Regions from separate parts of the Bradyrhizobium sp. JHI2711 genome, predicted to be linked through region 3. Evidence: predicted binding sites of a transcription regulator. Region 3 holds the regulator's gene; each other region holds the start of a gene.
The links. Region 3 encodes HrcA, which represses chaperone genes, less so after heat shock. Its sites were predicted from a motif close to GTTAGCACTCNCNNNNNGNGAGTGCTAAC; they were not measured.
Positions count from the first base shown of each region.

Region 1: a site for HrcA is predicted at 1,207-1,235, ahead of ACTEK7_RS24905 (co-chaperone GroES). Genes of this name have one in related genera too.
Region 2: a site for HrcA is predicted at 1,561-1,589, ahead of ACTEK7_RS32400 (co-chaperone GroES). Genes of this name have one in related genera too.

Region 1 is NZ_JBPZPT010000003.1:551,017-554,288, forward strand. Features, by position in the region: gene ACTEK7_RS24895 (protein phosphatase CheZ) at 1-255, shown strand, start outside; gene ACTEK7_RS24900 (hypothetical protein) at 490-1,011, opposite strand; gene ACTEK7_RS24905 (co-chaperone GroES) at 1,325-1,621, shown strand; gene groL (chaperonin GroEL) at 1,740-3,272, shown strand, end outside.
Region 2 is NZ_JBPZPT010000005.1:359,388-362,659, reverse strand. Features, by position in the region: gene ACTEK7_RS32410 (O-linked N-acetylglucosamine transferase, SPINDLY family protein) at 1-831, shown strand, start outside; gene ACTEK7_RS32405 (usg protein) at 966-1,253, opposite strand; gene ACTEK7_RS32400 (co-chaperone GroES) at 1,633-1,947, shown strand; gene groL (chaperonin GroEL) at 1,996-3,272, shown strand, end outside.
Region 3 is NZ_JBPZPT010000002.1:216,678-219,949, reverse strand. Features, by position in the region: gene rph (ribonuclease PH) at 1-420, opposite strand, end outside; gene hrcA (heat-inducible transcriptional repressor HrcA) at 589-1,677, shown strand; gene grpE (nucleotide exchange factor GrpE) at 1,772-2,389, shown strand; gene pncA (bifunctional nicotinamidase/pyrazinamidase) at 2,542-3,264, opposite strand.

The DNA of each region.
Region 1 (3,272 bases), on a different contig from region 3:
ATCTCGATCTTCGAAGCCTGCAACTTCCAGGACCTGACCGGCCAGCGCATCAGCAAGGTCATGGGCACGATGAAGTTCATCGAGCAGCACATCAACGCGATGATGGAGATCTGGGGCGGCGTCGACGCGATCAAGTCCCATGTGCCGGCGCCGGTCGACAACCGCACCGAGGACGAGAAGCTCCTCAACGGCCCCAAGCTCGCCGGCGACGTCGGCCACGCCTCGCAGGACGACATCGACGCGCTGTTCGACTGAGCGGCGACGACATCGGAATAACAAAAACGCCGGCGTTGGGCCGGCGTTTTTTGTTTTGGCCGGTGCAGATCGTGAACTCTTCTTCCCTTCTCCCCTTGTGGGAGAAGGTGGCGCGAAGCGCCGGATGAGGGGTTCTCTCGACTCGCAAGACCGTTCGTGAGGAGATAGACCCCTCACCCGTCTCGCCGCTACGCGGCGAGCCACCCTCTCCCAAGGGGAGAGGGTAAGAGACCGTCACGCCCTCGGCGCGCAGCGGACGTAGACCATGTTGCCGTAGCGGGTGCCGGCGTCCTTGTCGATGAAGCGGGTGATCATGACGCGACCGTCGAAGGAGACGATTTCGCGGTCCTGGTCGCCGGGGGTCGGGCCGGCCGGCCCGATGTAGTTCTTGCCGCTCGGCGAGCCCTTCAGCCGCAGCTCCTGCGGCGTCGCCTGGTCGGCGAGATGCATGATCACGCCACCGGAGGAACCGGCGGTGATCACGTAGGGGTTCCTGCATTGCTCACGCGCCATCTTCTCGGTGCGGGCGCGATCGGCCGGGTTCTGGAACGAGGCGAGGCCCCAGCGGCCGACGATCTCGTCGGCGCGGATGCTGGCGGGCATTTCCGGAGCGACGCCAGGTTCGGCTTCGGGCGGCGGCGGGGACGACGTGAGGGACGGCAGGTTGAAGCCGCCCCCGCAGGCGCCCAGCAGCAGCGCCAGACAAGAGGCGGCCGCCAGATTGGCAACCGTGCGCGCGTGAGCCGAACTGATCATGGCATTCCCCCGAACAAGACCATGGCCGCACCCCTCCCGCAGCCAAGCGCAAAACCGCTGCCGGAGCAATGACGTCGTTCTTTACGGCGACGCCCCGAGCGAGTTTCCAATGCCACCATCCTATATCCGCCTCAACAATCGCTTAACCACCTTTGCTTGACAGGATCGCGGCCAAGCCATATTTCCGGACCCACTATTAGCACTCGGAAAGCCCGATTGCTAAGCGCGCCGTTCGATCCTCGACGAGAGGGGGACGGAAGCGCCGCCCCACCGACCCCACTACTTCCGAAGCGAGCCTCCAAAGGGAAACGTCATGGCTAAATCCAAATTTCGTCCGCTGCATGACCGTGTCGTGGTCAAACGTATCGACGCCGAGGAAAAGACCAAGGGCGGCATCATCATTCCGGACACGGCCAAGGAAAAGCCGTCCCAGGGCGAGATCGTCGCCGTCGGCCCCGGCGGCCGCGACGAGACCGGCAAGCTGATCCCGATCGACCTCAAGGTCGGCGACCGCGTGCTGTTCGGCAAGTGGTCGGGCACCGAGGTCAAGATCGACAACGAAGAGCTCCTGATCATGAAGGAGTCGGACATCATGGGCGTGCTGGCCTAAGGCCGTCCGCCTGAACAGCCGCTGAATGTCATGCCCGGATCCAGGCGATCCGGGCATCCATCGTTCCGCCGCACGGCACAAGACAACACACATCACATAACACGAGGGATTGCAGACCATGGCTGCCAAAGACGTCAAGTTTTCCGGAGACGCGCGCGATCGCATGCTGCGCGGCGTCGACGTTCTCGCCAACGCCGTCAAGGTGACGCTCGGCCCGAAGGGCCGCAACGTCGTCATCGAGAAGAGCTTCGGCGCCCCCCGCATCACTAAGGACGGCGTCACGGTCGCCAAGGAGATCGAGCTCGAGGACAAGTTCGAGAACATGGGCGCCCAGATGGTGCGTGAGGTCGCCTCCAAGACCAACGACCTCGCCGGCGACGGCACCACCACCGCGACCGTGCTGGCCCAGGCCATCGTGCGCGAAGGCGCCAAGGCGGTCGCCGCCGGCATGAACCCGATGGATCTCAAGCGCGGCATCGACACCGCGGTTGCCGCCGTCATCAAGGACATCGAGAAGCGCGCCAAGCCGGTCGCCGCCTCCTCCGAGGTCGCCCAGGTCGGCACCATCTCGGCCAACGGCGATGCCGCCATCGGCAAGATGATCGCCCAGGCGATGCAGAAGGTCGGCAACGAGGGCGTCATCACCGTCGAGGAGAACAAGTCGCTCGAGACCGAGGTTGATATCGTCGAGGGCATGAAGTTCGACCGCGGCTATCTCAGCCCCTACTTCGTCACCAATGCCGAGAAGATGACCGCCGAGCTCGAGGACGCCTACATCCTCCTGCACGAGAAGAAGCTCTCTGGCCTGCAGGCCATGCTGCCGGTGCTGGAAGCCGTGGTGCAGTCGGGCAAGCCGCTCGTCATCATCGCCGAGGACGTCGAGGGCGAGGCGCTGGCCACCCTGGTCGTCAACCGGCTCCGCGGCGGCCTCAAGGTCGCGGCCGTCAAGGCGCCGGGCTTCGGTGACCGCCGCAAGGCCATGCTGGAGGACATCGCGATCCTGACCGGCGGCCAGCTGATCTCCGAGGAGCTCGGCATCAAGCTCGAGAACGTCACGGTGAAGATGCTCGGCCGCGCCAAGAAGGTGGTGATCGACAAGGAGAACACCACGATCGTCAACGGCGCCGGCAAGAAGCCCGACATCGAGGCCCGCGTCGGCCAAATCAAGGCCCAGATCGAGGAGACCACCTCGGACTACGACCGCGAGAAGCTGCAGGAGCGCCTCGCCAAGCTCGCCGGCGGCGTCGCGGTGATCCGCGTCGGCGGCGCCACCGAGATCGAGGTCAAGGAGAAGAAGGACCGCGTCGAGGACGCGCTCAACGCCACCCGCGCCGCGGTTCAGGAAGGCATCGTCCCGGGCGGCGGCGTCGCGCTGCTCCGCGCCAAGAAGGCGGTCGGCCGTCTCACCAACGCCAATGACGACGTCCAGGCCGGCATCAACATCGTGCTGAAGGCGCTGGAAGCCCCGATCCGCCAGATCTCCGAGAACGCCGGCGTGGAAGGCTCGATCGTGGTCGGCAAGATCCTGGAGAACAAGTCCGAGACCTTCGGCTTCGACGCCCAGAACGAGGACTATGTCGACATGGTCGAGAAGGGCATCATCGATCCCGCCAAGGTGGTGCGCACCGCGCTGCAGGACGCCTCTTCCGTG
Region 2 (3,272 bases), on a different contig from region 3:
ACCAAAGGAAACCGCCTCGGCGTATTTGCGCGCAAGCCGGCACCGATCCAGGCGCACGGCTGGGGCCATGGCACCGGCACCGGGTTGCCGACAATCGATTATCTGTTCTCGGATCCGGTCGGGATTCCGCACGACGTTCGGCATCTGTTTGCAGAGACGGTGGTCGACCTGCCGTGCTTCGTGACGCTGGCGCCGCTGCCGGCCGGGATTGCGCAGGGCAAGACGCCGGCACTCTCGAACGGCTTCGTCACCTTCGGTGTCTTCAACCGCATCAGCAAGATCTCGGACGAGGCCGCGGCAGTCTGGTCCAGTATCCTCGAACGGGTGCCGGGCTCGCGCCTCCTGATCAAGGATGTTGCGCTCGACGATCAACTCGTCCGCGACAAGCTGCTGGCGCGATTTGCGGCTTGCCGATTGCCGGCCGAACGCGTCGATCTGCTCGGGGCCACGTTGCGGGACGAGCATCTGGCATCGTTCAATCGCATCGATATTGCTCTCGATCCGTTCCCGCAGAACGGCGGCGTCAGCACATGGGAAGCCCTGCAGATGGGCGTGCCCGTGGTGGCGAAGCTCGGCAACAGCCTGCCCGGCCGCGCCGCCGGCGCCATCCTCACCGCGCTTGGCCTGCCGGACTGGGTCGCCGACAGCGAGGAGGCCTATGTCGAGATCGCGGCCAGTCGCGCGGCCGAGACCGGCGAGCTCGACAAATTGCGCCGCGAACTGCCCGCAACGATCAACGCCACGGCCGCGGCCAACCCCATCTCATATGCACGAGCGGTGGACGCGGCCTATCGCTCGATGTGGACGCGTTATTGCAGCGGCGGCGTCTGATTGCGTGATCTCGTAGGGTGGATTAGCCGAAGGCGTAATCCACCGTTTCTGTTTCGGCACGCGGAGAGAAGCGAGGTGGATTACGCCAGCGGCAGCGCGTCGCGCCGCCGCAGGCTAATCCACCCTACGCGGCCTCAATGCAGGCGGAACACGCCGTCAACGGCGCGGAGCTCGGCCGGCTTGATCAGCTTGGAATGCGCCACCGTCACCGAATGGAGGGGACCGTCGAGCTTCTCCTGCCAGAACGCCAGGAAATCGGTCAGCGCGGGGAATTTCGGAAACATGTCGTAGTTCTGCCAGACATAGGTCTGGAGCAGCGAGGGATGATCCGGCATCCGATAGAGAATTTGTGCCGTCGTCAGCCCGTAGCCCAGCATCTGTTTCCGGAATTCCTCGGAAACGCCCCCAACGCGCAGGCCCATGCCAAACCTCCTTTGCAGGAGCGCATTCGGCGAGTGGCTTGGTCCGTGCCCCGGGGAGCCACCCGGAAACGATGCGCTCACATGAGAGAAATGTGACGCAAACTGACAACTCATCTCAAGCCCAAAAGTTTAACAAGCTGTTGAAATTCAATGCTTTAGCAGCAGAGACGACTCCGTGCTAATACGGTCACGGCTGCCCGGTTAACGATGGCGAGGGGTTTCTGGCAGTCCGCGCTTTCGGCTGCTAATTTTTCTGCTACAAACCCTTGCTCCCGCAAAATTCCTGTCCTATTTCAGGCTCGCCCGTGCTAGCACTCACGGGCAACGACTGCTAACAATCTCCAAATCCTCAACACGTGCAATTGCTTAGGAGGACTGCATGAAATTCCGTCCGCTTCACGACCGCGTCGTGGTCAAGCGCATCGACGCAGAAGAGAAGACCGCTGGCGGCATCATCATTCCCGACACTGCCAAGGAAAAGCCCTCCCAGGGCGAAGTCGTCGCCGTTGGTCCCGGTGGCCGCGACGAAGCTGGCAAGCTGATCCCGATCGACCTGAAGGTCGGCGACCGCGTGCTGTTCGGCAAGTGGTCCGGCACCGAGGTCAAGATCGACGGCCAGGACCTGCTGATCATGAAGGAGAGCGACGTGATGGGCGTTCTCGAAGTCAGCGAGTCCAAGAAGAAGGCGGCTTAAGAGCCCCTCTCCTCCCCTCCAGTCAAACTCACCTAAGGAAAACTCCAGATGGCAGCCAAAGAAGTCAAATTCTCGGTTGAAGCGCGCGACAAGATGCTGCGCGGCGTCGACGTTCTCGCCAATGCGGTGAAGGTCACGCTCGGTCCGAAGGGCCGCAACGTTGTGCTCGACAAGTCGTTCGGCGCTCCCCGCATCACCAAGGACGGCGTCACCGTCGCCAAGGAGATCGAGCTCGACGACAAGTTCGAGAACATGGGCGCGCAGATGGTGCGCGAAGTCGCCTCCAAGTCCGCTGACGCGGCCGGCGACGGCACCACCACCGCCACCGTGCTCGCCCAGGCGATCGTGAAGGAAGGCGCCAAGTCTGTCGCCGCCGGCATGAACCCGATGGACCTCAAGCGCGGCATCGACCTCGCGGTCGAAGCCGTCGTGGCCGACCTCGAGAAGAACTCGAAGAAGGTCACCTCGAACGACGAGATCGCCCAGGTCGGCACCATCTCGGCCAACGGCGATGCCGAAATCGGCAAGTTCCTCGCCGACGCCATGAAGAAGGTCGGCAACGAGGGCGTCATCACCGTCGAGGAAGCCAAGTCGCTCGAGACCGAGCTCGACGTGGTCGAGGGCATGCAGTTCGACCGCGGCTACATCTCGCCCTACTTCGTCACCAACGCCGACAAGATGCGCGTTGAGATGGACGACGCCTACATCCTCATCAACGAGAAGAAGCTCTCCTCGCTGAACGAGCTGCTGCCGCTGCTCGAGGCCGTGGTGCAGACCGGCAAGCCGCTGGTCATCGTCGCCGAGGACGTCGAAGGCGAAGCCCTCGCGACCCTCGTCGTGAACCGCCTGCGCGGCGGCCTCAAGGTCGCGGCCGTCAAGGCTCCGGGCTTCGGCGATCGCCGCAAGGCCATGCTGCAGGACATCGCGATCCTGACCGGCGGCCAGGCGATCTCGGAAGACCTCGGCATCAAGCTCGAGAACGTCACGCTCAACATGCTCGGTCGCGCCAAGAAGGTGATGATCGACAAGGAGAACACCACGATCGTCAACGGCGCCGGCAAGAAGGCCGACATCGAGGCGCGCGTGGCCCAGATCAAGGCGCAGATCGAGGAGACCACCTCGGACTACGACCGTGAGAAGCTCCAGGAGCGTCTCGCCAAGCTCGCGGGCGGCGTCGCGGTGATCCGCGTCGGCGGCGCGACCGAGGTCGAGGTGAAGGAGCGCAAGGATCGCGTTGATGACGCGATGCATGCGACCCGCGCGGCCGTGGAAGAAGGCATCGTTCCGGGCGGCGGCGTTGCCCTGCTCCGTGCCTCCGAGCAGCT
Region 3 (3,272 bases):
GCAATCGGCAAGCGCGACCCAGGCGCCGGTGATCGAGGCCGTGCGCGTGCCGCCGTCGGCCTGGAGCACGTCGCAATCGACCGTGATCTGGCGCTCGCCGAGAGCTTCGAGATCGACGATGGTGCGAAGCGAGCGGCCGATCAGGCGTTGGATCTCGACCGTGCGGCCGCTCTGCTTGCCGGCGGAGGCCTCGCGGCGGGTGCGTTCGGAGGTCGCGCGCGGCAGCATGCCGTATTCGGCGGTGACCCAGCCGCGGCCCTGCCCCTTCAGCCACGGCGGCAGGCGGTCCTCAAGCGTGGCGGTGACCAGCACATGGGTGTCGCCGAATTTAACGAGGCACGAGCCTTCCGCATATTTGACCACGCCGCGCTCCAGCGTCACGGGGCGCAATTCGTCGGGCGCACGGCGGCTTGGCCGCATGGGAAATCTCCAAAACTCACGGGAATAGGCTGTTCGCGGTGCTTGTAGGTGGGGCGGGGGTGGGCGGCAAGGGCTTATTCACCCCCTGACCGTCGGCCTGCAAACGCCACGCTTGTCAGACGCGGTCCGGATGGACAAATTATAAGGATCCGAGAGGAGTTACCGTCTGTGGCCCATCACGATCCGATCCATCTGATCGCGCCGCGCGCAGGCCTTGCCCAGCTCAACGAGCGTTCCCGCGACATCTTTCGTCAAATTGTCGAAAGCTATCTCGCGACCGGTGAGCCGGTCGGCTCGCGCAACATTTCCCGCCTGATTGCGATGCCGCTGTCGCCGGCATCTGTGCGCAACGTCATGGCCGATTTGGAACAGCTCGGCCTGATCTATGCCCCGCACACCTCCGCCGGCCGGCTGCCGACGGAACTGGGCCTGCGCTTCTTCGTCGATGCCCTGATGCAGGTCGGCGACCTCAACGAGGCCGAGCGGCAGGCGATCCAGAGCCAGCTCTCGTCCGTCGGCGAGGCGCAATCGGTCGAGGCGGCGCTGGACCAGGCCTTGATGCGGCTCTCCGGTCTGACCCGGGCCGCCGCCGTCGTGCTGACGCCGAAATCCAATGCGCGGCTGAAGCACATCGAATTCGTCCGCCTGGAACCGGAAAAAGCGCTGGTGATCCTGGTCGGCGAAGACGGCCAGGTTGAAAACCGCGTGTTGACGCTGCCGCCCGGAGTTCCCTCTTCGGCGCTGACAGAGGCCGGCAATTTCCTCAATGCGCGGATCCGCGGCCGGACCTTGGCCGAAGCGCGGCTCGAGCTCGAGACCGCACTCGGCGAGGCCCGTGCCGAGCTCGATCAGCTGACACAGAAAGTGATCTCGGCCGGCATTGCCAGCTGGTCCGGCGGCGAGAGCGAGGACCGTCAGCTCATCGTCCGCGGCCACGCCAATCTGCTCGAAGATCTGCACGCGCTGGAGGATCTGGAGCGGGTTCGCCTGTTGTTCGACGACCTCGAGACCAAGCGCGGCGTGATCGATCTGCTCGGCCGGGCCGAGACCGCCGAAGGCGTGCGCATCTTCATCGGCAGTGAGAACAAGCTGTTCTCGCTGTCGGGGTCCTCCACCATCATCTCGCCCTATCGGGATGCCGCCGGCCACATCGTCGGCGTTCTCGGCGTGATCGGCCCGACGCGGCTGAATTATGCCCGCGTGATCCCGACCGTGGACTACGCCGCCCGCATCGTCAGCCGCCTGTTGGGGGGCTGACCGGCCTTTCTGCCGATCACGGGCGCTTGATTTTCGCGGGCTTAAGCACGATATCCGGGCCAACATCCCTGAAACGAGTTCGAGATCAGAGCCGATGACCGAGCAAGACCGGCAACCCCAAGACACGACTGCAGCGACCGGCGAGCCCGTGGTGTCGAAACCCTACATCATGCCCGACGATCCCGAGCCGGGTTCGGTCGAAACTCTGCAAAAGGAAGCGGCTGAAGCGCGCGACCGCATGCTGCGGACGCTGGCCGAGATGGAGAATTTGCGCAAGCGCACCGCAAAGGAAGTCGCCGACGCCCGCCTCTACGGCATCACCGGCTTCGCGCGCGACGTGCTCGACATCGCCGACAATCTCCAGCGCGCACTCGATGCCGTTCCGGCGGAGGCGCGTGCTGCGGCTGATCCCGGCCTGGTCTCGTTGATCGAGGGCGTCGAGCTCACGGAGCGCGCGCTGCTCAACGCGCTGGAAAAACACGGCGTGAAGAAGCTGGATCCTCAGGGCCAGAAGTTCGACCCGAACTTCCACCAGGCAATGTACGAAGTGCCTGACGCGTCGGTGCCGTCGGGCACCGTGGTGCAGATCATGCAGGCCGGCTACACCATCGGTGACCGCGTGCTGCGCCCGGCGCTGGTCGGCGTCGCCAAGGGCGGCGCGAAGACTGCGCCCGCGGCGAACAACAACGAATCGAGCAGCGCGGCGAACTGAGTGTTGGCGTCATTCCGGGGCTCGACGAAGTCGAGAACCCGGTATCCATTGAACAGCAGAGACAACCGCACAATGGATTCTCAGGTGCGCAAATTGCGCACCATAGCTCGCGCTGAAGCGCGCCCCGGAATGACGGAAGGATAGCGCGCCGCCTACGCGCTCACCGCGATATCCGCAGACTGAATCCGCTTCACGCCCGCCTTGGCCATGTCGGCCCAGGCCTTGGCGAGCGAGCCCTGCGTGTCGATGCCGCGGCAGGCGTCTTCCACCACATAGACCTCGAAGCCCGCCTTGCGCCCGTCGAGCGCGGTCCAGGCGACGCAGAAGTCTGTCGCAAGACCAGCGACGAAGACGCGCTTGATCTTGCGGCCCCTCAGGTAGCCGGCGAGCCCGGTCGAGGTCTTGCCGTCGGCCTCGAGGAAGGCCGAATAGCTGTCGACGTTCTTGTGAAATCCCTTGCGGATGATGAGCTCGGCGTGCGGGATCGACAGGTCCTTCGACAGCGCCGCGCCCTCGGTGCCCTGCACGCAATGGTCCGGCCACAGCACCTGCTTGCCGTAGGGCAGGTCGACCGTTTCGAACGGCTTCTTGCCGGAATGAACCGACGCAAACGAAACGTGGCCCGGCGTGTGCCAGTCCTGCGTCAGCACCACATTCGCAAATGCCTTCGAGATCTTATTGATGACCGGCACCACCTGCTCGCCTTCCTTCACCGCGAGGCTCCCGCCGGGCAGGAAGCAGTTCTGCACGTCGATCACGAGCAGCGCGGACGCTTCGTCCGGCTTGATCGGTGCGGCCGCGAACAGCGCGCTTGGCGCGAGCGTCGCCAGCGCCGTCGTTCCAAGCATTGCCAAGACCTGTCGCCGAACCAGCATGTCTACCT